2 regions of the Nocardioides sp. GCM10030259 genome follow, and region 2 is predicted to be linked to the other one. Evidence: riboswitches for the same ligand, from Rfam matches in the RefSeq annotation. Region 2 holds a riboswitch; the other holds the start of a gene.
What was found. A riboswitch is a leader RNA that binds a small molecule or an ion and turns the genes downstream of it on or off. The one in region 2 is predicted to bind cyclic di-AMP.

Region 1 (4,563 bases), on a different contig from region 2:
ATCGTCGCGGCGCTCGACGACGACGAGCTGCGCGAGCGGGTCGGCGTGCAGGTGGCCGCCCGGCCGGAGCCCGACGACGGGGACGACGCGTCGGTGGCTGCCCGCCTGTGGCTGGTCCGCCCGGACGGGTGGGACGAGCTGCTCGCCGGCCGCGTCGAGCGGGTCGCGGAGGGCGCCGGCGACGATCGCGAGCGCGAGCTCACCCGGCTGCGCTCCCGCCTGGCCGAGGCCGAGCAGGCCGTCCGCGAGCTGCGCGAGGCGCAGCGGGCCCGCGCCGACGAGCACAAGGCCGAGCACACCTCGTTGCGGCGCAAGGTCGGTGAGGCCCGCGCGGCCGAGCGGGAGGCCCGCGCCCAGGCCGAGCGGGCGACCGAGGAGCTCACCACCCTGCGTGGCCAGGTCGAGGACCGCGTCACGAACCTGGAGAAGGAGAACCGCCGGCTCCGCGCCGAGGTCGAGCGCCGCGAAGCCGAGGAGACCCAGGCGCGTCGGGTCGCGCGGTCCGACCGCGACGAGGTCACGCTGCGGGCGAAGCTGCTGCTCGACACGGTCATCGACGCCGCCTCGGGGCTGCGGCGCGAGCTCGCGCTGCCCACCGTCGAGGGCGCGCCGGCCGACCGCGTGGAGGCCGAGGTCGCGGCGTCCGGGTCGCGTACGACGAGCGCTGCCGGCGCGCTCGACGCGGGCAACCCGGCCCTCCTCGAGCAGCTGCTCGCGATGCCCCGGTCGCGGCTCGTCGTCGACGGCTACAACGTCAGCAAGCGGGCCTGGCCGAGCTCGTCGCTCGAGGCGCAGCGCAACCGGCTCGCCGGCGGACTGGCCGCGCTCGTGGCACGAACCGGCGCCGACACCACGCTGGTCTTCGACGCCGCCGAGACCGACCACCGCCCGCCGGTCGTCGCACCGCGCGGCGTCCGGGTGCTCTACAGCCCGCGCGGCGTGATCGCGGACGACGTCGTCCGCGACCTGGTCGCCGTCGAGCCCGCGGGGCGAGTCGTGGTGGTCGTCACCGCCGACCGGGCGGTCGCCGAGGACGTCGCCCGCGACGGGGCCCGGGTCGTCGACCCGGACGCGCTGATCGCGCTCATGAGCCGCTGACGACCCACTGTCGGTGGTCCCTGTCACCGTCGTCTGCATGAGCACGAGAATCGACTGCGACACCTGCGAGGTCCGCGGGCTGCACTGCCACGACTGCGTGGTCACCGTCCTGCTCGGCCCGCCACCCGAGCTGACGTTCGACGACGACGAGCGAGAGGCACTCGACCTGCTCGCGGAGGGCGGGCTGGTGCCACCCCTGCGACTGGTCCGGGCCGTCGACACGCCGCACGTGGAGTCGGCGTGACCCGAAACGCCGGACCCTGTGACTGGTGTGATCCCTGTGACAGCTGAGGCGTTCTCGGGGCCGGATTGGTGCCCTCGGGGCAGAAACGCGTCAAAAATACCCAGCCTGTGCCGATCAAGGGTTTGGCGACGAGGGGGTTGATGGTTAACCTCAGTCGCTCAGGTGGCCGGACGTGGATCAGTCGGATCTGGGCGGCCACCGCGCTGAGTCCGGGCTCTCGATCCGTCGGGGACCCGGAGCCGGGGAACCATCGGTGCCGGGTCCGCCCGTCACCAGGGGTGAATCACCGGGAGGGCGACGGCACTCGTGCCGGGACCGGACCGGTGTAGGGCAAATGTCGTGCCCGAATCCGTCAGCTCACCCGGTAGGCGTACGACGTGCCAAAGGAGACCGCCCGCTCGTGCAGAAGAGCCGGAAGCGACTCGTCACCGTCCTGTCGGGTTGCGCCATGATCGCCTGTGTCGGATTCATGCCCTCGACCCCCGCTCAGGCCGAGCCGGACATCGATGACGTGCAGAAGCGCGTCGACACGCTCTACCACGAGGCCGAGCAGGCCCAGGAGCGCTACCACGACGCGCACCTGGAGCTGAAGGACCTCGAGCGCGACCTCACGTCGCTGCGCGCCGACCAGGACCGCCAGGACGACGCGTTCGAGGACGTCCGCGCCCAGGTGCAGGACTCGATCGTGCGTCAGTACGAGGGCGAGAGCCTCTCGACGGTCGGCCAGGTCGTCGTCTCCGACGACCCGCAGTCCTTCCTCGCCCAGCTCTCGACGATGTCGGCGTTCAACGACCTCCAGACGCAGCTGTTCGACAAGTACGCCACGGAGGCGGAGGCGCTCGGCATCCGCCAGGAGGCGACCGAGCGACGCGCCGCCCAGGTGGCCGAGATCGAGAAGAAGCTGGCCGCCGAGAAGGAGACCGTCGACAAGAAGCTCGCGGAGGCCCAGAGCCTCCTCGACGAGCTCGAGGAGGAGGAGCGCGAGGACATCCTCTCCCGCGGTGTCTCGCGCGTCCCGTCCGACGTGCCTGCCTCCGGCCGCGCCGCCGCCGCGATCGCCTACGCGATGTCCCAGGTCGGCGACTCCTACGTCTACGGCGCTGCCGGCCCGTCCGCCTTCGACTGCTCCGGCCTCACGATGATGGCGTGGGGGCAGGCGGGCGTCGGGCTGCCGCACTCGTCGAGCGCGCAGTACGGTTCCGGCCCGCACATCTCGATGAGCGACCTCCAGCCGGGCGACCTGGTCTTCTACTACAGCCCGATCAGCCACGTCGGCATGTACATCGGCAACGGGATGATCGTGCACGCCGCCAACCCCGGCACCGGCGTCGTCGTCTCCGCGGTGAACTCGATGCCGTACACCGGCGCGGTGCGTCCCGGCTGATCCAGCTCTTGGCACCTGACGGCAGAATGCCCGGGTGAGCACCACCCCCGATCAGCCACGCCAGGCCGGTCGCCCACGCTGGTGGGTGGCCGGCCTTGCGCTGTGTCTGCTGGTCGGCGCCGCCCTCGTCGGCTGGGCGGCCACCCGCGACGACACCTACGTCGCGCCGACGCCGCAGTCCGCCCGGCCGGACGTCGATCCGACCGACGCGGCCACGACCCTGGCGGCCTTCGAGCAGGCCGTGCGCGATCGCGACGCCGACGCCGCGCGTGATCTCGCGCCCGCGGGGGACAGCGGCGCCGCGGACGTGCTCGGCAACCTGGTGGCGAACGCCGAGGCGCTGCGGGTCACCGACTTCACGGCGCGCTACGTCGACGACGACGGCGCGCCGACCTCGGACGGCGCATGGACGGCCGCGGTCGACGTGACCTGGCGGTTCCGCGGGTTCGACACGGTCTCCGCACGGGCCGAGGTCACCGCCCACCTGGTCGCCGACGACGACCGGGTCGCGCTGGCCGGCTTCGGCGGCGTACGTCGGGTCTCGCCGGTCTGGCTCTCCGGCCCGGTCGACGTACGGCGTACGCCCTCGACTCTCGTGCTCGTCGCCGAGGGCGCGGGGGAGGCCGACCGCTACGCGGCGCGCGCCGAGGCCTCCGCGCCGGCCGTGCGCCGCGTGCTGCCGGACTGGCGCCGCGGTCTGGTGGTCGAGGTCCCGGAGTCGGCCCCGGCGCTCGAGGAGGCGCTCCTCGCGACGGACGGCGACTACGACCAGATCGCCGCGGTGACGACCGCCGCCGACGGCTCGGCCGCTCCGCAGTCGGCCGTGCACGTCTTCGTCAACCCCGACATCTTCGGCGGGCTCCGCCCCACCGGCGCGCAGGTCGTCATGACGCACGAGGCCACCCACGTGGCGACCGGCGCGTGGGACAGCCAGTCGCCGCTCTGGCTGCTCGAGGGGTTCGCCGACTACGTCGCCCTGCGCGACGTCCGCCTGCCGATCGAGCGCTCGGCGGCGCAGATCATCGAGTCAGTACGCCGGTCCGGCCCGCCGCGCGCGCTGCCCGACGCCGCGGCGTTCGGGGCGCGAACGCCCCGGCTCGGCGCGACGTACGAAAGCGCCTGGCTGGCGTGCCGGCTGGTCGCCGAGACCGCGGGGGAGGACGCGCTCGTCGCGTTCTACAGGGCCGTCGACCGCGGCCGGGACGTCGACGCGGCGCTCACCTCCACGACCGGCCTCACCGTCGCGGGACTCACCGGGGAGTGGCGCGACTACCTGACGGACCTCGCCGCATGAGCGCTCCTGACCGCCGGGTGGCCGTGGTCGTCGCCGTGGTCGGCGGCGTCGCCTTCCTGCTCCTGGCCGCGCTCCTGGTGCCGTGGCAGCCCGTGCCCGGCGGAACGCCGGGGCCGGCGTCGGCGCTGTCGGTCTTCACTCCCGACGAGATCGCGCGCGGTGAGGACTACGCCCGGTGGTCGCGCGTGCTGAGCTGGGCCTCCCTCGCCGTCTCGCTCGTCGTCGCCTGCGTGCTCGGCTTCAGCCGGTGGGGGCAGCGGCTCGTCGGGCGGCTGCCCGGCTGGTGGTGGGTCCGCGTGGTGCTCGCCGTCGTCCTGGTCGTGGTCATCGGCCGGGTGTGCACCCTGCCGTTCTCGATCGCGCTGCGGCAGCGGGCGCTCGACAACGGGTTGAGCAACCAGGCGTGGAGCGGGTTCGCCGCCGACGTGGTGCGCTCGCAGGCCGTGCAGGTCGTCGCGATCTCACTCCTGCTGCTGGTGCTCGTCGGCTGCGCCCGGCGCTGGCCGCGCACCTGGCCGGCGGTCGCCGGCGGACTGCTCGGAG
Region 2 (4,563 bases):
AGCGCCAGGATCGCCAGGATCACCAGCGCGCCGACGACCACCAGCAGCGTGACGACCACCGTGAACGCGACCGACGAGGCGGCGTTGGCACGGCGGGGTCCGGACATGGCGGCAGCCTATCGGTGGCGCTCCCTCGGAGCCGATCGCGCGGACGTGGAGCGACGGTCCCCTCGGCGTACAGTGGCGGCGTGAGCGACCACACCACCGAGCCCAGCACGGAGTCCCACGACCCGTCCGTCCCGGCGGCGTACGCCGCATTCATGCGCGAGGGCTGGGGCGACCGCGAGCTCGACCTCCCCCGCGCGGACGTCGCCGGCCCCGCGGCCCAGCGCCGGCAGCGGCTGGCCGAGGCGTTCCCGGGCGAGCGGCTTGTCCTGCCGGCCGGCACGTTCAAGGTGCGCGCCAACGACACCGACTACCGGTTCCGGCCCGACACCGCCCACACCTACTTCTCCGGCAACCAGACCAGCGACGCCGTGCTGGTCATCGCCGACGCCGAGGCCGTCCTCTACGCGCGGCCGCGCTCCTCACGCGAGACCGACGAGTTCTTCCGCGACCGGCAGTACGGCGAGCTGTGGGTCGGCCGCCGGCCGTCGCTGAAGGAGATGTCCGACTCGCTCGGCGTCGAGGTCCGGCACATCGACGAGCTCGACCATGCGCTGCAGGGCACCGGCAAGACCCGGGTGCTGCGGGGGATCTCCCACCACGTCGACCGGATGGTCGCGGCCGACGAGACCCGCGACGCCGACTTCGCGCGCGTCGCCTCCGAGCTGCGCCTGGTCAAGGACGACTGGGAGGTCGCGCAGCTCCAGGAGGCCTGCGACGTCACCACGCTCGGCTTCGAGGACTCCGTCCGCGAGTGGGACCGGGTCCTCGAGTTCGGGGAGCGCTGGATCGAGGGCACGTTCTTCCGTCGCGCCCGGGCGATGGGCAACGACATCGGCTACGACTCGATCGTCGGCGGCGGCAAGCACGCGACCACGCTGCACTGGATCGACAACACCGGCCCGATCACGCCCGGTGAGCTCGTCCTCCTCGACATGGGTGTCGAGAACCGCTCGCTCTACACCGCCGACGTCACCCGCACGCTGCCGGTCGACGGCCGCTTCACCGACCTGCAGCGCGACCTCTACGACCTCGTGTACGCCGCGCAGCAGGCCGGCATCGAAGCGGTGCGGCCGGACGTTCCCTTCCGGGCCGCCCACAACGCCGCGATGGAGGTGCTCGCGCACGGCCTGGCCGACCTGAAGCTGCTGCCGGTCTCCGTCGAGGAGGCGCTCGACCCGGAGAGCCGCGTCTACGCCCGCTGGACCCTCCACGGCACCAGCCACATGCTCGGCATGGACGTGCACGACTGCGGTCAGGCGGCGCCGGAGGCGTACGCCGAGGGCACGCTCGCCGAGGGCATGGTGCTCACCGTCGAGCCGGGCCTGTACTTCCAGGAGGACGACCTGCTCGTCCCCGAGGAGCTGCGCGGCATCGGCATCCGCATCGAGGACGACATCCTCGTCACGGCCGACGGCTCGACGAACCTGTCGGCCGCACTCCCCCGCACGTCGGCCGACGTCGAGGAGTGGATGGGCCGCCTGCGCGGCTGACCCGTCCACGCCTGTCCGGGGTCGCCCACCAGCTGTAACGGGGTGTTGTGGCAGCTGCGGACCCGTCATACCGGGTCGGCAGTCGCCCTAACACCCCGTTACAGCTACGACGGGCTCAGCGAAGGCCGATCCGCGAGGAGCAGGCCGGCCAGGCACCCCAGCCCTGGCCGCGCTTGATCCGCTCGGCGATCGCGATCTGCTCGCCCTTGGTGGCGCCGTGCGGCAGTCGGGCGAAGTGGCGTCCGCCGTACCCCCGCCAGGTGCTCGGGCTGATCTGCAGGCCACCGAAGTAGCCGTTGCCGGTGGCGATGTGCCAACGGCCACCGGACTCGCACTGGGCCAACCGCTCCCAGGTGCGCTTCGTGGCGGCCTCGCCCGGCGCCTGGACGGCGACGACCGGAGCCAGCGTGGCCGCCGTGAGGGCAGCCGCGGACGCAAGAGTGCGCATGCGCATGGTGATCTCCTCGACGCCTGCGGAGTTAGCTGTCGGGTTCGGGCGGAGTCGTGCCCGGCCGCCGTGGCGGCTGCACCCCAAGGGTCGTCGGACGACCCGGAGACGTGGGTCCCCCGTCCCTGTCCTGGTGCTGTCGGTTCAGACCGCCGCCGGACAGGGCTCGGCGTGACGACGGACGGTCCCGGAGTGCCGGGACCCCCACGACGGTAGGTCGGGGCGAGCAGGGATCCAAACCGGCGGCGACTCAGGTCGCTCTCAGGCCGGGCTGGGACCCTCGGATCATGGCGCACTCACTCTCACCGCGAGCCCACGCCCTGTTGACCCGCGTTGAGCAGTGGTCCGAGGCCGGTCCGGTGCGCGCCGTGGCCGTCAAGGTGCTGGTCACCGTCGGCGGTCCGCTCATCGTCCTCGCGGGCACCACGATGCTGGTGCTCCCCGGCCCCGGGCTCGTGGTGATCGCACTCGGCTTCGCGCTGCTGGCACTCGAGTACGCGTGGGCACGACGGGTCCTCCACGCTCTCGGCAGCGGCCTGGCCCGCCTGCGCACGGCGGTGTTCCCTCCCGGGGCCACGCGCACGCGTCGTGCGGTCGGCGTCCTGGGGACGGGCGCGTTCATCGCCGGCAGCACAGCGCTGACCTCGGCGATCACCGCCCTGGTCGGAACGCAGACGGTGCTCTGAGCGCCGTCACTCGCTCCGGTAGGCGAGCTCCCCGATCCGGAGCACCACCGGCAGCTGACCCTCGGGGGGCACCGACGCGGTGAACGTCACCGCGGTGTCCACGAGCCCGGCGAGCTCGATCGCGTTGGTCTCGGTCGTCCCGTCGCCGTCGAAGTCCGCGAGCGCCTGGGTCGCCAGCATCTCGGCATCGCCGACATCCACCCGGACCTCACCGACGTACCAGGACGGCTCTGTCTCCGTGCCGCGGTTGGTGAGCGCCCCGGTGAGCACCTGGGTCGTCGGCTCCGGCTCGGGCTCCGGCTCCGGCTCGGGCTCCGGCTCGGGCTCGGGGGTGGGCGTCGGAGTCGGGGACGGCGTCGGGGCGGGAGCCGGGTCCGGTGCGGGCTGCGGCGCCGGGGCCGGCGACTTCGCCGGCGACTTCGCCGGCGTCGACGGCGGACGCGGATCGTCCTTGCCGCCGTCGTTCCCGCCCTTGCTGTCCATGTCGGGCTTGGCCGGCCTGTCCGCCTCGTCGGGCTCGTCGGCCTGGTCGCCCCGGCCTCCCGTGCCCTTCGGGCCGTCCTTCGTGCCGTCCGTCTGGCCCTCGGTCGGGTCGTCGGCCTCGTGCTGGGTCTTCGGTCCGTCGCGGCCCTCGTGCTCGGGACCGGTGGGGAGGAGGTCGGCCACCGGGAGCACCGGCGACGCGAGCGCCACGGTGTCGAGGCCCGGCAGCAGGCCGGACCCGTTCTCGAGCTCGCGCGCGAGATCGACCACCGCGTTGGCGTACGACGTCGACGGGTTGTAGCGCAGCAGCGCCACGCGCATCCCTCGCGGTGAGGTGAGGTCGCCGGGGGCGCCGCAGAGGTAGACCGCCGCGCCCAGGGCCGCGTCGTCGATGTCGTCGGCGGAGCGAAGGCCGTCGCCGTCGGCGTCCACGCCGATGGTCGCCCACGTCGACGGCAGGATCTGCATGGGTCCGACCGCGCGGTCCCAGCGCTGGTTGCCGTCGACCAGCCCCCCGTCGGTGTCGGCGACGGCGGCGACCGCCCCCTCGCCGTTCAGCAGGGGTCCGAGGATGAGCGGGTCGGAGACGCCGTCGTCACCCATCACGGAGCCGCCGTGGCGTCCGTGGTCGGACTCGATGGACCCGATCGCGGCGAGCAGCGTCCAGGTGAGCCCGCAGTCGGGGTCGACCTCGGCGATCACGGCCGCGGCACGCTGGTACGCCGAGAGCGCGAGGCTCGGCACGACTCCCGGGTCGGTCGCCGCGGAGCGAGCGAGCACCGGCCGCCGGACCATCCGGCCCGCGGCCACCGGCCCGTCGAGCGACGGCACGATGGGCATCGGAGAGACGATCGGATCCGGCAGCGCGTCGACGGTGGTGTCGTCCTCGGCCGGAGCGGCAACGAGCGTGCCCGCAGTGTGCGCCGGGACGGAGAGGCACACGGCGACCAGCGTCCCTGTCGCCAGGAGCCTCAAGGTTCGGATCGTTCGCATGCTCTCGTCTGTCCAGTGTTGTCGGGACCTCGTCCCCGAGAAGGGGGTACCCATGTTGCCTCCTCCGGTCGCCCGGGAGAGGCCACAACGTGAAGTATCCACCTGCCGTTCAGCATCCCGAAAGACCGGGACGGTCCCGGCTCGCCCGCGGACGTCGTACCGCAAATGGATGACGCGCCGATCAGGCCGGTCCAGACGGGGTCGTCTCGCCGTCGTCGCGGCGCGGGAACGGGACCCGCGTGTCGTGCTCAGATCGAGGACGGTCGAGGGCGACCGCGAGGCCGGGGAAGACCATCACGGAGAGGACGCCCGCGCCGACCAGGGCGGCGGCGTTCTCGGGCAGCATCTCGCCGCT

Region 1: linked by a shared signal. The riboswitch ahead of ACFQQI_RS11050 (NlpC/P60 family protein) and the one ahead of ACFQQI_RS06720 (transglycosylase family protein) in region 2 are both predicted to bind cyclic di-AMP.

Annotation. Positions count from the first base shown of each region.
Region 1 covers NZ_JBHTDF010000009.1:14,936-19,498, reverse strand. The annotation lists gene ACFQQI_RS11060 (NYN domain-containing protein) at 1-1,098, shown strand, start outside; gene ACFQQI_RS11055 (hypothetical protein) at 1,136-1,342, shown strand; cyclic di-AMP (ydaO/yuaA leader) riboswitch at 1,534-1,729, shown strand; gene ACFQQI_RS11050 (NlpC/P60 family protein) at 1,812-2,726, shown strand; gene ACFQQI_RS11045 (hypothetical protein) at 2,761-4,020, shown strand; gene ACFQQI_RS11040 (M48 family metallopeptidase) at 4,017-4,563, shown strand, end outside.
Region 2 covers NZ_JBHTDF010000005.1:453,225-457,787, forward strand. The annotation lists gene ACFQQI_RS06710 (PrsW family intramembrane metalloprotease) at 1-107, opposite strand, end outside; gene ACFQQI_RS06715 (aminopeptidase P family protein) at 189-1,598, shown strand; gene ACFQQI_RS06720 (transglycosylase family protein) at 1,714-2,052, opposite strand; cyclic di-AMP (ydaO/yuaA leader) riboswitch at 2,052-2,198, opposite strand; gene ACFQQI_RS06725 (PGPGW domain-containing protein) at 2,334-2,732, shown strand; gene ACFQQI_RS06730 (lytic transglycosylase domain-containing protein) at 2,739-4,190, opposite strand; gene ACFQQI_RS06735 (cation:proton antiporter) at 4,390-4,563, opposite strand, start outside.